3 regions of the Telluria sp. RT2P19 genome follow, and region 1 is predicted to be linked to each of the others. Evidence: predicted binding sites of a transcription regulator. Region 1 holds the regulator's gene; each other region holds the start of a gene.
What was found. The regulator HrcA, encoded in region 1, represses chaperone genes, less so after heat shock. The targets are predictions, from matches to a motif close to TTAGCACTCNNNNNNNNNGAGTGCTAA.
Positions count from the first base shown of each region.

Region 2: the regulator HrcA is predicted to act here: its motif matches at 3,748-3,774, upstream of groES (co-chaperone GroES).
Region 3: the regulator HrcA is predicted to act here: its motif matches at 2,264-2,290, upstream of rpoH (RNA polymerase sigma factor RpoH).

Region 1 is NZ_JCASIL010000002.1:382,564-388,154, reverse strand. It holds gene rsmA (16S rRNA (adenine(1518)-N(6)/adenine(1519)-N(6))-dimethyltransferase RsmA) at 1-199, shown strand, start outside; gene AC56KW_RS03910 (hypothetical protein) at 449-616, shown strand; gene AC56KW_RS03905 (hypothetical protein) at 796-1,434, opposite strand; gene AC56KW_RS03900 (hypothetical protein) at 1,454-2,041, opposite strand; gene AC56KW_RS03895 (HAD family hydrolase) at 2,270-2,986, shown strand; gene hrcA (heat-inducible transcriptional repressor HrcA) at 3,093-4,118, shown strand; gene fur (ferric iron uptake transcriptional regulator) at 4,203-4,634, opposite strand; gene AC56KW_RS03880 (outer membrane protein assembly factor BamE) at 4,714-5,319, shown strand; gene dapB (4-hydroxy-tetrahydrodipicolinate reductase) at 5,330-5,591, shown strand, end outside.
Region 2 is NZ_JCASIL010000014.1:96,197-101,787, forward strand. It holds gene AC56KW_RS17590 (hypothetical protein) at 1-33, opposite strand, end outside; gene AC56KW_RS17595 (PEP-CTERM sorting domain-containing protein) at 408-1,547, shown strand; gene groL (chaperonin GroEL) at 1,678-3,324, opposite strand; gene groES (co-chaperone GroES) at 3,365-3,655, opposite strand; gene AC56KW_RS17610 (hypothetical protein) at 4,043-4,378, shown strand; gene AC56KW_RS17615 (cell division protein ZapA) at 4,375-4,686, shown strand; RNA gene ssrS (6S RNA) at 4,732-4,913, shown strand; gene AC56KW_RS17625 (EVE domain-containing protein) at 4,998-5,468, shown strand; gene AC56KW_RS17630 (sulfite exporter TauE/SafE family protein) at 5,469-5,591, shown strand, end outside.
Region 3 is NZ_JCASIL010000004.1:144,010-149,600, forward strand. It holds gene ftsY (signal recognition particle-docking protein FtsY) at 1-215, shown strand, start outside; gene AC56KW_RS06885 (cell division ATP-binding protein FtsE) at 224-895, shown strand; gene ftsX (permease-like cell division protein FtsX) at 892-1,821, shown strand; gene rpoH (RNA polymerase sigma factor RpoH) at 2,409-3,299, shown strand; gene AC56KW_RS06900 (cupin domain-containing protein) at 3,349-3,759, opposite strand; gene AC56KW_RS06905 (LysR family transcriptional regulator) at 4,065-5,039, shown strand; gene AC56KW_RS06910 (Ohr family peroxiredoxin) at 5,166-5,591, shown strand, end outside.

The DNA of each region.
Region 1 (5,591 bases):
CCAGCTGCCATGCGACGGCAAGCGCCTGGAAGCCGTGGTGGCCAAGGCCTTCTCGCAGCGCCGCAAGGTGATCCGCAACTGCGTGGCCGGCATGTTCACCGAAGCGCAATTGGTCGAGGCCGGGATCGACCCCGGCCTGCGCCCGGAAGCGGTCACCCTGGAACAGTACGTCGCGCTGGCTAACTTGCCCGTTTCGTAACATCCGCCGGTCGGCTGCGCCGTACGCGCGGCCAACACGATCTACCCATCAGCGCCGCCCGCCGGCGCTTTTTTACGTCCAGAACCCGCTCTGCTGCGCCGCAGCATACGGGTTATCACGTATTCCAGGCACCTTGGCCCGCGTTTTATGCAGTCCGTCGCATCCTGCTGGAAGCCAGTGAAGCCATTTTCTATAGTGCTCACATGGACAGCCGATCCGGCGTCCCAACCGACCAGCAAGGAGCATACAATGAACGTCCTCAAGCACATGGAAGCCATTTTCATCGCCGCCGCCATCCTCGCCGGCTTCAGCAGCTACGCGGTGGCCGCCAATGCGCGCTCGGTCGAGGCTTACCAGTCCCAGGTGTCGGTCGGCATGGAAAAGATCGCCGTGGTGAAGGTCAGCGCCGCACGCTGAGCGCGGCCCGGTTAGCCGCATGAGAAAACGCGGGCAAAAAAAAGCCCGCTCAGAGAGCGGGCTGAAATCCAATTCTTTTCTGAGGAGAGTTGGAGGAGACAGGAGTTATTATGCTGCGCGGCAGCATATAAGTCTAATTTCCCTTTCAAATACTCGACATAAGAATTGTGTATATCTGCTTAGCCTGGTGCTGCGACGCAGTTGACCGCGATATTGGTCACTTCCGCGTTGGGCATCCGGCCGGTCCCGTTGACCACGGTGCAGACCTGGCCGGTTGGCTGGGCGATCACGACCACGCCATAGGTCGTGTCATAGGGGACGGCGGGCAGTGCGAAGTCGATCGGCGTGGTCACGCCAGATGTCCAATCGACCGCTCCGCTGCCGCCGGTACTGCCGTTGGCCAGCACCAGGCCATCCGCAGTCAAGCCATTGACCTTGCCTTTCAGTGCGAATGCATTGACGTAGCAAACGAAGGTGATGTTGATGTCCGCCAGCCGGCCTGCCGTATCGTTGAAATTCGGGATCGTGTTGGGCAAGTCGGTGCATGTGTCCTGGAATTGCGGCCGCGACTTGAAGGTCACGTTGTAGACATCACCATACTCGAGCTTGTTCGGGAAGGCGAAGCTGACCGTGCCGCCGGGTGTGGACGGCACCGGGATGGCGATTTCCTGGCCATTGGTTTGCAGGACTGCGCCGGGATAGACGATGCCGGCGATGGTGCCCTTGACAACAAACTCGGCTTTATCGCTGCCGCCACAGCCGGCCAGGCCCGCGGCCAGGGCCAGCGCGAGCGCCGGACGGATCAGGGAAGACTTCATGCTTGAGGCTCCAGGAAAATTAAGGGGTGCAGGTAACGGCGACATTGGTAATGGCCGTCGGTCCGACGACGCCGCTGCCGTTGCTGACCGTGCAGGTCTGGTCGGCAGGCTGGCGCAGGATCGTCACGCCGTATGGCGAGTCTTCGGGAACGTCGGTCATCTTGAACGAGGTTGCACCCGCCGCGACCGTCACATTGTCCGAACCGTTGACCAGGACCAGTTCGCCCTTCAGGTTGCTGATCGTGCCCGACAGCGCGTGGCGGTTCAGGTCACAGGTGATGTAGACGGTGTACACGTGGTAACCCGCACGGCCGCTCGCGTTCTCGATCCTGCAATCGCTGACGTTCGACGGCCGGGACTTGATTTCGACGTTATAGCGGTCATCGGTTGAAATCAGGTTGTCGAAACGCCACTGGCCTGCGCCAGAACCGTTCGATGGCGGCTGGATGGCGTAGTCCGAACCACCGTTATTGGTCACGACCAGGCCGGTTTTCGTCACGCCGGCGAACTCGCCGCCCAGCAGCAGCTGGCCATCGTCGCCACCGCAGGCGCTCAAGGCGACCGCGCATGCCAGCGCCGCACCGGCACGCAGGTAGGAACTCTTCATAACATCTCCAAATAATCTAGCGGGAAAGCGCAGCTGCGCGGTTGGAATAGAAAAATCGCTCAACATTTTAGTCCATTTGGCAAGCAGCCGGTCCATTTCAGGCGCATTTGGTTTTGTATCATGGTGTAACCAGGATTTAACAAGGGCAATACGTTTTGTGCGCACATTGCATTTGGATGGGGTCATCGCTATCCTTGGGACGCCCCATTCCCCCCTTACTGGAAGCCGATGACCCGCCGCCGACCCTGGCCCAAAGCTGTCTTGTTCGACCTCGACGATACCCTGTGGCCGATCGCGCCGGTGATCCTGGAAGCCGAAAAACTGTTGTATGCCTGGCTCGGCGCGCATGCGCCGCGGGTCGCCGAGCGCTTTACCATCGACAGCCTGCGCCAGGCGCGCCTGGAATTGCTGGCCAATCGCCCCGAATTCGGGATCGACCTGGGGGCGCTGCGCCATGCCGGCCTGGTCGCCGCCTTCGAACAGGTGGGCGAGGACCCCGGCAAGGTCGCACTGGCGATGACCGAGTTCTTTGCCGCCCGCAACGCCGTGACGCCGTACGACGATGTGGTGCCGGGCCTCGAGCGCCTGAAGAAACAGGTGCTGGTCGGCTCGGTCACCAATGGCGTGGCGGATTTGCACACCATCGGCCTGGCCCACCATTTCCAGGCATCGGTGGCGGCGCGCGAGTTCGGCCGCGCCAAGCCCGACCCCGGCATTTTCCTGGCCGGCTGCGCGGCGCTGAACGTGGCGCCATCGGACACCTTGTACGTGGGCGACGATCTGCTGCTGGACGTGCAGGGCGCCCAGCGCGCCGGCCTGCGCGCGGCCTGGATGAACCGGACCGGCAAGCTCAACGAACTGGCCCATGACGTCAAGCCCGATGTCGAGGTGAGTAGCCTGGACGGGTTGCTCGACTGGTTGGAGACGTCCCACGTGCACGAATAACAGGGCTGAACATGCGTCACAGCAAGCCTTGTGCTGCCGTGCCACGCCCCAACCTGCCTATAATACTTGTGCTCATTACGTGCGCCACTAAACGTTTCCTGGAATCATGCAACTCGACCACCGTGCCCATACCCTGCTCAAAGCGCTCGTCGAACGCTATATCGCCGATGGTCAGCCGGTAGGTTCGCGCGCGCTGTCCAAGCTGTCGGGCCTGGAATTGTCGCCGGCCACCATCCGCAACGTCATGGCCGACCTCGAGGACATGGGTTTCGTGGCCAGTCCACATACCTCGGCCGGCCGCATCCCGACTCCGCGCGGCTACCGCGTGTTCGTCGACACCTTGCTGACGGTGGGGCCGATCGACGACAAGGCGGTCGATGCCGAGCGCATGCGCCTGCCCCCGCCACTGGCCAACCAGCAGCCGCAAAAGCTGATCGCCAATGCGGCGCAGATGCTGTCCTCGCTGTCGCAGTTCGCCGGCGTGGTGCAGAGCCCGCGCCGCGAGTCGGTGTTCCAGCAGATCGAATTCCTGCGCCTGGGCGAAAAACGCATCCTGCTGGTGATCGTCGACCCGCGCGGCGACGTGCAGAACCGCCTGCTGTTGCTCGACAAGGATTATTCCCCTTCGCAACTGACCCAGTCGGCCAACTACCTCAACCAGAATTTCGCCGGCCTGTCGTTCGACGAGGTACGCAAGCGCCTGAGCGGCGAACTGCAGCAGCTGCGCGACGACATGGGGCGCCTGATGCAGGCGGCGGTCGAGGCCGGCAGCGAGGCGATGGCCGAAGGCGACGACATGGTCATCGCCGGCGAGCGCAACCTGCTGGTGTCCGACCTGTCGTCGAATATGAGTTCGCTGCGCCAGATGTTCGAGATGTTCGAGCAAAAAACCGGCCTGATGCAGTTGCTGGACGTGTCGAGCAAGGCAGGCGGCGTGCAGATCTTCATCGGCGGCGAGTCGAAGCTGGTGCCGATGGACGACATGAGCGTGGTGACGGCGCCGTATGCGGTCGACGGCCGCATCGTCGGCACCCTCGGTGTGATCGGGCCGACCCGGATGGCGTACGAAAGGGTGATCCCGATCGTCGATATCACGGCCAAGCTGCTGTCGAACGCGCTCAGCCATTCCTGAAACGGCGCCCCGTTTTGCGAAAAAAAGGCGCATGGGGAAACCCAGGCGCCTTTTTTCTGTGCTCGCGAAAGCGGGCGGCAGGCTTTATGCAGGCTTGTTGATGCCCCGGCACTGCGGGCAGCTGCCGTAGATCGCGAGCGCGTGCTCGACGATCGTGAAGCCATGCTGCTCAGCAATCATCTGCTGGCGTTTTTCGATCTCGTCGTCGTAGAACTCTTCGACGCGGCCGCAGGTGACGCAGACCAGGTGGTCATGGTGCGAACCGGCGTTGAGCTCGTAAATCGCCTTGCCGGTCTCGAAATGGTTGCGGTTGAGCAGGCCAGCCTGCTCGAACTGGGTCAATACGCGGTAGACGGTCGCGAGACCCACGTCCATATTGTCAGCCAATAGGATCTTGTAGACGTCTTCCGCCGTCAAATGCCGTACGGAGCTGTTCTGGAAGATTTCCAGGATTTTCAGTCGTGGCAGCGTGGCCTTGAGGCCGCTCGCCTTCAGGTCGGTCGGGTTGTTACTCATGTTTGTTACTCGAATATTGGCGGAGTGCTTTATGATATAGCGTTTTGAAAGCTCCCGCTCGAACGTTTTGAGGTTAACTATGCGCGTCAAACAAGCCGTATTCCATCGATTCTCCGCCAAAGCAGCGCTGGCGGCGGGTCTCGCCTGCACGTTGACGCTGTCCGGCTGCGCATCCTGGCGCAACCAGACACGCCCGGCGCCGCCGGTGGCGACGGATGCGGCCGCCACTGCGGCCGACGCGGAACAATCGGCCGCGATCGCCAATGCGGGCGCGCAAACCGTCCAGGCGACGCGCCTGCAAAAGTTCCTGTGGATCTTCTCGCCTTACCGTCCGGACATTCAGCAGGGCAACTTCGTTTCGCAAGAGATGCTCAATCAACTCAAGGCCGGCCAGACCCGCGACCAGGTGCGTTTCCTGCTCGGTTCGCCGCTGATGATGGATGCCTTCCACGCCGACCGTTGGGACTACCCGTTCTACCTGGCGCGCGGCAATGGCGAGCTGACCACCAGCCGCGTGACCGTGTTCTTCAAGGACGACGTGGTCGAACGTTTCGAGGGCGGCAACCTTCCGAGCGAGCGCGACTACATCGACCGCATCGCCGGTCCGTCGAAGGGCAGCAAGGATCATCCCGAACGTCGCCCGGTAGAGCCGGCCAAGGTTGCGGCACCTGCAACCCAGCAATAAGGAGGCGAGCATGACGATGTTGAATATCGCCGTCGCCGGCGCCAGCGGCCGCATGGGCCGCATGCTGATCGAAGCCATCCAGGACGCTCCCGACGCGCGCCTGGCCGGCGCCCTCGACGTGCCCGGCTCGCCCTTCATCGGCCAGGACGCGGGCGCCTTCGCCGGCATCCTGACCGGCGTGGTCATCGAGGACAGCATCAGGCACGGCCTGCACAATGCCGACATCCTGATCGACTTCACCCGCCCCGAAGGCACCCTGCAGCACCTCGAAT
Region 2 (5,591 bases), on a different contig from region 1:
CAGGGTAGGGGAGGAAGCGGCGCGTGTGGACATGGCAAGTCTCGTGATGGCAGGCGGCCATGGTAAACCATGCGTATTCGGCCAGCAATATAGTCTGCTCGGCAAGCCTGCATTGCCCGGAACGACAAGGTCTTGTCGCTCTATACTGCACCATTTATTGAGCATATTTCCCTGTGGAAAGTAATTCGTGGTTTTCGCCACGAAATCACATTTTTCACCACAGAACTGAAATTTATTTGTAGAAATAATGCTATCCTGTAGGATCACTCCTACCTATATACCCCATGGACCGCCGCCGCGCTGCCTATACCCGACGTGTAGAAAAGACTTCGCAACGCGAGAAGCGCCTGGCTGCGCTCGCCGTCCTTGGCGTTGCTGTCGGCGTCGCTGGCGTGCTGGCGCCCCCTTTGCATATCGACTGGCCGAACTTGTTGCGCGAGCGCGACGAGATCACCCATTTCGGTACGGCGTCCCCGGTAATGCGGGCGCCAACAGCGGCCAGCCCGACGCCGGCCGCGGAGCCGGGCGCCGCGCGGCGCATCTATCCGTATTCGATCATTCCCGGCGGCGTATCGGGCAAGGAAGAGCTGGCGCGGGTCCTCAAGGCCGATCTCGTGGTCGCGGCGCACTATGCGGGTTTCGACGTCGCGAATGCGCGCGCGGTGACCGTCACCGCGCCGCGCGCCGTGTATGTGTCGTACCGCAAGGGCGACCAGGTGTACTGGACCAAGAAGAAACTCATGCTGGCGCCTGGCGAAACCCTGTTGAGCGACGGCAAGAACGAAATGCGGGCACGCTGCGCGAACCGGATTTCCGACGTGCCCATGTTCCCGGTCGAGGCCAATGGGCCGACCGAGACCGAACTCGATTCCTTTGTCGTCGAGGACGGGGGCGCTCTGGTGGCCGTGGCGGCCGAGGTGCCCGGAGCGACTGACTTGGCGACGGGCTCGCGCTTCCAGACCGCCAGCTTCCCGTATGGCGCCGGCCTGGTCGTGCCCACCGCGGGCAACCCGGCGCCGACGCGCAGTGGCTTCACGCCTGCCGGCAACACGCCGGGAATTCCACCCATTTACAGCGGTGGCAGGATCGACGATCAGACGGTCGAGACCGGCATTACGCCGCCGGCCGCGACGCAACCGACGATACCGGATACGCCGGGCAAGCCGGATACGCCAGGTACTCCCGACACACCGGGAACCCCGGACCGTCCGGTGACGCCGGATACCCCGGACCGCCCGGTGACGCCGGACACTCCCGACCGTCCTGTGACGCCGGACAAGCCGGATACCCCGGACAAGCCGGATAGCCCGGATACTCCGGACCGGCCCGACCCTCCGGGGACCCCCGATGACCCGGAGCTTCCGCCGGAGCCGCCCGATCCCCCGGTCGTGCCGCCCGTGAACCCACCCGTGAATCCGCCCGATATTCCGGTCGACCCGGAAGACCCGCCGGTCGAAGTGCCCGAACCAGGCACGCTGTGGCTCGGCGGCGCGGCCGTCGTGGCCATGCTGTGGCTGTGCCGCAGGGGCGCGCGCGCCAAGGGCTGATCCGCCGCACTGCCTACCGATACGCCAGACAGCAAAAAGCCCGCAAGGCGTGAACCTTGCGGGCTTTTTTGTCGGGGAAGACCCGCGCCGACTGTGGCTGCAATCGGCGCCGGTCCGGCGACAGCGTGATTTACATCATGCCGTCCATGCCGCCCATGCCACCCATGCCGCCCATGCCGCCCATGCCGCCGGCTGGCTTGTCTTCAGCCAGTTCCGAGACCATGCAGTCGGTGGTCAGCATCAGGCCAGCGATCGACGCTGCATTCTGCAGGGCCGAACGGGTGACCTTGGCTGGATCCAGGACGCCCATTTCGACCATGTCGCCGTAGGTGCCGTTGGCGGCGTTGTAGCCGTAGTTGCCGGTGCCGGCCAGGACTGCAGCGACCACGACCGATGGCTCTTCGCCGGCGTTCTGGACGATCATGCGCAGTGGCTCTTCCATGGCGCGCAGGACGATCTTGATGCCTGCGTCCTGGTCCGGATTGTCGCCTTTGATGTCGATCGAAGCGCGAGCACGCAGCAGGGCAACGCCACCGCCGGCGACGATGCCTTCTTCCACCGCAGCGCGGGTAGCGTGCAGTGCATCTTCGACGCGTGCTTTCTTCTCTTTCATCTCGACTTCGGTAGCGGCACCGACGCGGATCACGGCAACGCCGCCGGCCAGCTTGGCCACGCGCTCTTGCAGTTTTTCGCGGTCGTAGTCCGAAGTCGCTTCTTCGATCTGGGCGCGGATCATCTTGACACGACCTTCGATCGATTCAGCCTGGCCGGCGCCGTCGATGATGATGGTGTTTTCCTTGCCCACTTCGACGCGCGAAGCCTGGCCCAGTTCGGCCAGGGTGACCTTTTCCAGGGTCAGGCCGACTTCTTCGGCGATGACCTGGCCGCCGGTCAGGACAGCGATGTCTTCCAGCATGGCCTTGCGGCGGTCGCCGAAGCCAGGGGCCTTGACGGCGACGGTCTTCAGGATGCCACGGATGTTGTTCACGACCAGGGTCGCCAGCGCTTCGCCTTCGATGTCTTCGGCGATGATGACCAGCGGACGGCCGGCCTTGGCGACTTGCTCCAGCACCGGCAGCAGGTCACGGATGTTCGAGATCTTCTTGTCGCACAGCAGGATGAACGGCTGTTCGTGCACGGCGACTTGCTTGTCCGGGTTGTTGATGAAGTAAGGCGACAGGTAGCCGCGGTCGAACTGCATGCCTTCCACGATGTCCAGCTCGTCGTTCAGCGACTTGCCGTCTTCGACGGTGATGACGCCTTCCTTGCCCACTTTTTCCATCGCTTCAGCGATGCGCTCGCCGATCGAGGTTTCCGAGTTGGCCGAAATGGCGCCGACTTGTGCGATCTCTTTGGTGGTGGTGGTTGGCTTGGCGATCTTCTTCAGTTCTTCGACGGTCGCTGCGACGGCCTTGTCGATGCCGCGCTTCAGGTCCATCGGGTTCATGCCGGCGGCAACGAACTTCATGCCTTCGCGCACGATGGCTTGTGCCAGCACGGTCGCGGTGGTGGTGCCGTCACCGGCGTTGTCGCTGGTCTTGGAAGCGACTTCCTTGACCATTTGCGCGCCCATGTTCTGGAGCTTGTCTTTCAGTTCGATTTCTTTTGCGACCGAGACACCATCCTTGGTGACGGTCGGGGCGCCGAACGAGCGCTCGAGCACGACGTTGCGGCCTTTCGGGCCCAGGGTGACCTTGACTGCGTTGGCGAGGACATTGACGCCTTCAACCATCTTGGCGCGCGCTGCGTCGCCGAACACTACTTCTTTAGCTGCCATTTGTTATTTCTCCGAATGTATCGTGAATGGGGTCAGGGAATTACTGCTGGACGACGGCCATGATGTCTTCTTCGCGCATCACGAGCAGTTCTTCGCCGTTGACCTTGACGGCCTGGCCGGAGTACTTACCGAACAGCACGCGATCGCCGACCTTGACTTCCAGCGGACGGACCTGGCCGTTGTCTTGCACTTTGCCGTTACCGATGGCGAGGACTTCGCCTTGGTCTGGCTTCTCTGCCGCGGCATCAGGGATGATCAGGCCGGACGCAGTCTTGGTTTCCTGGTCGAGGCGCTTGACGATTACGCGATCGTGCAGAGGACGAAGGTTCATGCAAAACTCCTTAATATTCAGTGGTTTAACTAGCGTTGTTTTGACACCGTCGCAGCCTTTGGTTCAAGACTGCGATGGTCTGCAAAGAGTTGTTAGCACTCTCTACTAACGAGTGCTAATTATAGGGACGATAATTTGCCATTTCAAGCAGCAAGATGGCTAAATACGTTCATGAGCTTGAGAAAGCGCAATTCTGTCAAGTCTTGGGCAATGTGTTTCTGGCATTACTTGCCGACGGTGGCGAACTTGGCAAGAGGCGGGCAGCGTACACTGCCTGGCGCTTTCCTGCCGCACGCCAGGCTGCCGCGACAGTCGTTGCTGGCCTGTCGTGCCGCACCGCAGCGCGATTCGGTTGACGGAAAATCCATCTCGATCCTATAGTGTCGAATGATTTCCGAATTCCAAGACCTCTCAGACAAAATCGACCGGCTCGCCCAGCTGACCCAGTCGCTGCGCGCCGAGAATTATCTGCTGCGCCAGGCCAATACCCTGCTCAGCGCCGAGAACCTCGCATTCAAGGAGCGCCTGATCGAGGCCCAGCGGCGGGTCGAGGCCCTGCTCGACGAACTTCCCAAGCCGCCGGAAGATCCGGCGAGCGAAGAGGACGGCGAGGGCGCCGAGGATGGCGAGGACGCCGCCGCGCATCCGGCGACCGACCAGGCAACTGGCGTTCCAGGCAATAGCGCGGGCAACGGCGCAGGCAATAGCGAGGCAGCACGATGATCCATCTCGACGTCACCATCATGGGCCAGCCCTACCGCCTGGCGTGCCGCGACGGCGAAGAACGCACGCTGCGCGAAGCGGTGAGCTACCTCGACGGCAAGATGTGCCAGCTGCGCGATTCGGGCAAGGTCAAGGGCACCGACCGCATCGCGGTCATGGCCGCGCTGAGCGTCGCCGCCGAATTCCTGTCGGTCAAATCGCCGCAGGGACCGCTGTCGGACATGTCGATCCTCGAGGTCAAGCAAAAACTGGAATCGATGCATACCGTGCTCGACAAGGTGCTGGCGCCCCAGGAAAATCTTTTTTGAAAGGCGAATCCGTTTGACATGCCGCTTCAAAAGAGTAAACTGCGCTCTACCCTGCGGTGTTCGAGATTTGCCATATATTCCTTGAACCATTCTTACGCATAGGTCGTGGAACAAGTTCGATGGGAGTGAGCGTCACTCGTTTGACGAACCCGAAATTGATCTGACCGTGACCGCCTTGAACCGTTTTGGTTCAGGATGCCGGCAAAAACGGCACTGGCGGGGGCTAGAATACATAAGCGGTTGCGCACTTTGTCGCAGCCGCTTTTTTTTGTGCGCATAGCCACCGATATCGATGTGGGGAGAACGGCGCGATGCGCTATTGGTTGATGAAATCCGAACCGGACGAAGTCAGTTTCGACGACGTCCTGTCCGCGCCCGGCCAGACCGTGGCCTGGTTTGGCGTGCGTAACTACCAGGCGCGCAACTTCATGCGCGACGCGATGGCCGTCGGCGACGGCGTCCTGTTCTATCACTCCAGCTGCGCGGTGCCCGGCGTGGCCGGCCTGGCCGAGGTGGCGAGCGGCCCCTATCCCGACGCCACCCAGTTCGACCCGGCCAGCCACTACCACGACCCGAAGGCCACGCAAGAAGCGCCACGCTGGATCTCGATCGACGTGCGCGCGAGCGAGCAAGGGCGCTACCTGCCGCTGGCCGAGATGCGCACCGTCCCGGCGCTGGAAGGCATGGTGCTGCTGCAGAAGGGCAGCCGGCTGTCGATCTCGCCCGTCACCAGGGGCGAATGGGACGCGGTGGTCAAACTCGTGCGCGGCAAGGGAGCCTGAATGGACCCCTGGCTGATCCTGGCCCTGCTCGCGATGGGCACCTTCGGCGGCTTCGCGGCGGGCCTGCTCGGCATCGGCGGCGGCATGGTGCTGGTTCCGTTCATCACGATGATCTTCACCGCG
Region 3 (5,591 bases), on a different contig from region 1:
GCCAGAACGCACTGGCGCAGGTGAAGGCTTTCGACGATGCGCTGCAACTGACCGGCCTGGTCGTGACCAAGCTGGACGGCACCGCCAAGGGCGGCGTGCTGGCGGCGATCGCGCGCACCCGTCCGATTCCCGTGTACTTCATCGGCGTGGGCGAGAAGCTGGAAGACCTGCAGCCCTTCAACGCCGAAGAATTCGTCGAAGCGCTTCTCGGATGACGGGGCCCATGATCGCATTCCAGTCGGTATCCAAGCAGTACACCCATGGCGACTCCCAGGGCGCCTACGCGCTGCACGACGTCTCGCTCGACATCGCCAAGGGCGAGCTGGTCTACCTGGCCGGCCCGTCGGGCGCCGGCAAGTCGACCCTCATGAAGATGGTGGCGGCGGTCGAGCGGCCCAGCAGAGGCAACGTGATCGTCAACGGCCAGGACATCGGCCGCCTCAAGCCGGCCGGGATTCCCTTTCTGCGGCGCAATATCGGTATCATCTTCCAGCAGCAGCGCCTGCTCAATGACCGCAACATCCTGGCCAATACCATGCTGCCGCTGCTGGTGACGGGGGCACGCACGGCGGACGCCGCCCAGCGCGCCCGCGCCGCCCTCGACCGGGTCGGGCTGCTGGACCGCGCCAAGGCGATGCCGCTCGAACTGTCGGGCGGCGAGCAGCAGCGGGTGGCGGTCGCGCGGGCGATCGTCAACCGGCCGCAGATCATCCTGGCCGACGAGCCGACCGCCAACCTCGACCGGGTAGCCGCCGACAAGGTGCTCGACGCGCTGCGCGCCTTCCACGCCGCCGGCGTGACCTGCGTGATCTCGACCCACGACGAACAAGTGCTGGACAGTGCCGCGCGCGTGATCCGCCTCGAGCAGGGTCAACTGATCGGAGGTGCGGCATGAGCCCGTGGCTGCGCCAGCACCGCTTCGCCCTCGGGGCCGCGCTGTCGACGGTACGCAAGTCGCCCGGCAGCTTCCTGTTCAATGTACTGGTGGTCGCGCTCGCGCTGACGCTGCCGTTCGCGGGCCTCACCCTGCTCGACAATGTGCGCCCGCTGTCCGAGCAACTGTCGGTCGATCCCGAGATCAGCGTGTTCATGCGCGAGGACACCAGCCGCGCCAGTGCCGAGGCGCTGGCGCCGCAGATCCGCCAGATCGTCGCGCCGCAGGGCAAGGGAGCGGCGGACATCGCTTTCATCCCGCGCGAGCAGGCGCTCGCTTCGCTCAAGGAGCGCAGCGGCCTGGGCGACGTGCTCGAAACCCTGGGCGATAATCCCTTGCCCGACAGTTATGTGATGAAGCTGGAAGGCTTCGCCAGCGCCGGCGCCGCCAGCCAGGTGGACCTGATCACCGAGCGCCTGGGCGAATTGCCCGGCGTGGAGACGGTGCAGGTCGACTCGGCCTGGGTCAAGCGCCTGGCCGCGATGCTGGCCATCCTGCGCCTGGCCCTGCTGCTGCTGGCGGGCACGCTGGGCATCGTCGTGATCGCGGTCGTGTTCAACACGGTCCGCCTGCAGGTGCTGACCCAGAAAGAGGAAATTGCGGTGTCGAAACTGCTGGGCGCGACCAACGATTTCATCCACCGCCCCTTCTTCTATACCGGCGCCCTGCTCGGCCTGTGCGCCGGCGCGGTGGCGTTGGGAGTGGTGATCCTGGCGCTGAGGCCGCTGAATGGCGCGATCGGAGAATTCGCCCAGCTGTACGGGTCGAACTTCCAGCTGATGCCGCTGGGGCCGGCGGAGATCGCCGGGCTGCTGGCGATCAGTGCCGCTCTGGGCCTGATCGGTGCACTGCTGTCGGTGCGGCGCCACCTGGCGCGCCAGCGCTGATATGGGTGTGAACGGCGTTGGCCGGCTGCCGGCCCGCCCTTCCTACAATCTTGCCATCAAAAAAATGCATGGGCAGGTGTTGAAAACCCGATAAGTGTCACCATGTGTGATAGCAGGGCGAGGCAGCCGTCGCGTGCGGCTGCCTGCTTATTACAAGACAAGATTACTCCGCATGACCACGCAATGAATCCTACGGCCTAGCTGCCATCCCCTACGCGTCCACGCGCAAAAGTCCTACAGGCTGCGCCGTGGCTACGTGCGCCATTCAACAGAGTGCGTGCCCTGACGGACGTAAGCTGTATCTAACGTTATTTTCCAGTCGTTCCTGCCTCACTTTTGAGACAAGTCAACTGGGCATGCAAGTCCTGCTCTACAGTGAAATCGACGACATTTCGATTCCCTAGAGCAATACTTTGGACAATCTTAAGCGCCCGGACCACTTCTGGCACTCACCCCGGGGGAGTGCTAATATATGGTCCAAGGCAATCGAATTTCAAGTCACGCATCCGGAACGCAAGCCGTCACAGGCGCCACGAAGCACCAGTTGACGGTATGGATGCAGCAAGATTACTACGAGGGAAATGAATATGTCCGCACAATCCGCATTGGTTCCGACCGGCAGTCGTGCTCTGGGACTGGGTTTCACCGGCAATCTGGGCAATATCGACGCCTATATCTCGGCCGTCAACCGCCTGCCGATGCTGACACACGAAGAAGAAGTCTCGCTGGCAAAGCGGTTGCGCGACGACCACGATCTCGACGCGGCGCAAAAGCTGGTGCTGTCCCACCTGCGCCTGGTGGTGTCGATCGCCCGCGGCTACCTGGGCTATGGCCTGCCGCACGCCGACCTGATCCAGGAAGGCAATATCGGCCTGATGAAGGCGGTCAAGCGTTTCGATCCGAACCAGGGCGTACGCCTGGTGTCGTATGCCATGCACTGGATCAAGGCCGAGATGCATGAATACATTCTCAAGAACTGGCGCCTGGTAAAGGTCGCCACGACCAAGGCCCAACGCAAGCTGTTCTTCAACCTGCGCAGCAACAAGACCGGCCTGGACGCGATGTCGCCCGGCCAGGTCGACGACCTGGCCAAGCTGCTGGGTGTCAAGCGCGAAGAAGTGATCGAGATGGAAACCCGTCTCACCGGCCGCGACATCGCGCTGGAATCGCCGACCGACGACGAAGACGACAAGTTCTCGCCGATCGCCTACCTGTCGTCGGACCAGCAGGAGCCGACCCGCGTGCTCGAGGCCGAGCAGGTCACCCGCCTGCACTCCGAGGGCCTGGAAACCGCACTGTCGAAACTCGACCCGCGTTCGCGCCGCATCATTGAAGCGCGCTGGCTGGCCAACGACGACGGTTCGGGCGCGACCCTGCACACGCTGGCCGAAGAGTTCAGTGTGTCGGCCGAGCGTATCCGCCAGATCGAATCGGCCGCGCTCAAGAAGATGAAAGGCGCGCTGGCGGCTTACGTGTAAGCCGGTCCGTCACGCTCCCCCAAAACCCGCTTCGGCGGGTTTTGCTTTTCTAGTGGACCGGCATGAAGAACGGCTTGTTCTTGTCCTTGAGTAAGAACACCAGGAACCTGGCCGGCTTGGTCTTGCTCGCATTGCGCCCCACCGTGTGCACGTCGCGCGGGTTTTCATAGAAGGTCTCGCCCGGGCCCAGCGTGTGTTCCTTCCCGCCCTTCACGCCCATCACGATCGTCCCTTCCAGCACATAGATGAAGCCGTGCGCATCGTGGCGGTGCACGGGGTCGCCCCCGCCGGGCGGATACACGACGGTGATCATCAGGACTTCCTTGCCGGGATGGTCGTCCAGCGCCTTGCTGAACAGCTCCTTGACGACCGGATCCAGCGCCGCGGCCCAGACGGGGGCCGCGAGCGGCAGGGTCATCAGCAGGCCGGCGGCGCCGGCGAATTTTCTCAGGCGTGACATGTTCTCTCCTTGAATGGGGTGTGAATATGCTGTCCAGTGTAGGGTGCGGCCTGCTTCCATGACAGGCGCCGGCCGGTATCCAGACTGCTGCCTCGAACGCAACAATCGTCGTCGGTCGCCGCACATCATGCCTTGGCGGGATTCGGCTGCTATTTGTCATTTACGAAAAAGATCAAGCACAACTAACATGGAGAAAGAACACAGCCACATCTGCAACTGAGCAGCAACTAGGCAGCAACTGAGAGGAAGCCATGAAGAACGAACGCTTCGCGATCGGTGAATTCGTCAAGCAGTCACCAACCGCCATGCCGGCGCTGCCGGCCGCACCCGGAATGGACGGGCTGGCCTCGAGCTTTTCCACCACCTATGCCGGCGTGCTCGCCTTCATCGCCGTGGTCCACGAAGGCTCGTTCGCCAGGGCCGCCGAACGGCTCGGCATCGGCCGCTCCGCCGTCAGCCGCAGCGTTCAGAAACTCGAAGCGCAGCTCGATACCCGCCTGTTCCTGCGCACCACGCGCAGCACCTCGCTCACCAGCGAGGGCGAACTGTTCTATGCCAACTGCAAGCCGGGCGTCGAACGGATCGTACAATCGGTGGAAGAAATGCGCGAGCTGCGCCACGGCGTGCCGCGCGGCCAGCTGCGCCTGCACGCGGCGAGCGACTTCGGCCGCAAGATCGTGGCGCCGCTGCTGCGCGGCTTCAATGCCAGCTACCCGGATATCCGGCTCGACCTGATCCTCGACGACAGCCCGCTCGACTTCATCGCCGACCGCATCGACGTGTCGTTTCGCAACGGCCGCCTGGACGACAGCCAACTGGTGGCGCGCCAGCTGATCCCGATGCAGATGCTGGTCTGCGCCGCGCCCGCCTACGCCGGCGTCCATGGCCTGCCGCTCACGCTGGGCGACCTGGCGCGCCACCGCTGCGTCAACCTGCGCTTGCCCTCGGGCCAGGTGTGCGAATGGGAATTCAAGGAAAACGGCCGCCGCCGCGCGCTGCTGCCCGCGGCGAACCACAGCTTCAACGACGCCGAGCTGGTGCTCCAGGCCGTGCTCGACGGCGCCGGGCTGGCGCAGATGGCCGGCTACCAGGTGTGCGAGCACCTGCGCGCGGGGCGCCTGGTCGCCTGCCTGCCCCAGCATGCGCCGGACGACGGCGGCCACTACATCTGCTACCTGAGCCGGCACCACCTGCCACTGCGCACCCGCGTCTTCATCGACTACATCACGCCGCGCATCCGCGCACTCGACCTGCACTGCCTGGACAGCTTCACGAACTGACGCGCGCCGGCAAGGGCGCCGGGCGCGCCATTGTTGCGCCGAGGGCAACATGACGGTGACCAGCGCGGCGCTAGCAGCCGGCGCGGCGTCTTTCTACACTGGGCCAAACCACTCCAGGAGACTGCGTTGACAAAACAGAGGCTGGCGCCCCCACCCATTACCCTGCTCGACAAATACGTCGGCAGCGATTTCCACCCGCTGTACTCGACCACGGTACGGGTCAGCGGCGGCGAGGCCGGGCACGGACGCGCGTCCGGCATCGCCCGTTCGGACGACGGCAACCTCGAACTCGCCCTGCGCCTGCCGGCCGCGCTGGGCGGCCCCGGCGGCGGCACCAATCCGGAGCAGCTGTTCGCCGCCGGCTTCGCCGCCTGCTTCCACGGCGCGCTCAAGCTGCTGGCCACGCGCGCCGGTATTGCGCTCGAGGACGCCACCGTCGACGCCGCGGTGACCTTCGGCCGCGACCCGGTCGACGGCCTGTACACCCTGATGGCCGAGATCCGCATCGACCTGCCGCGGCTGCCGCGCGCGACCGCCGAGGAACTCATCCGC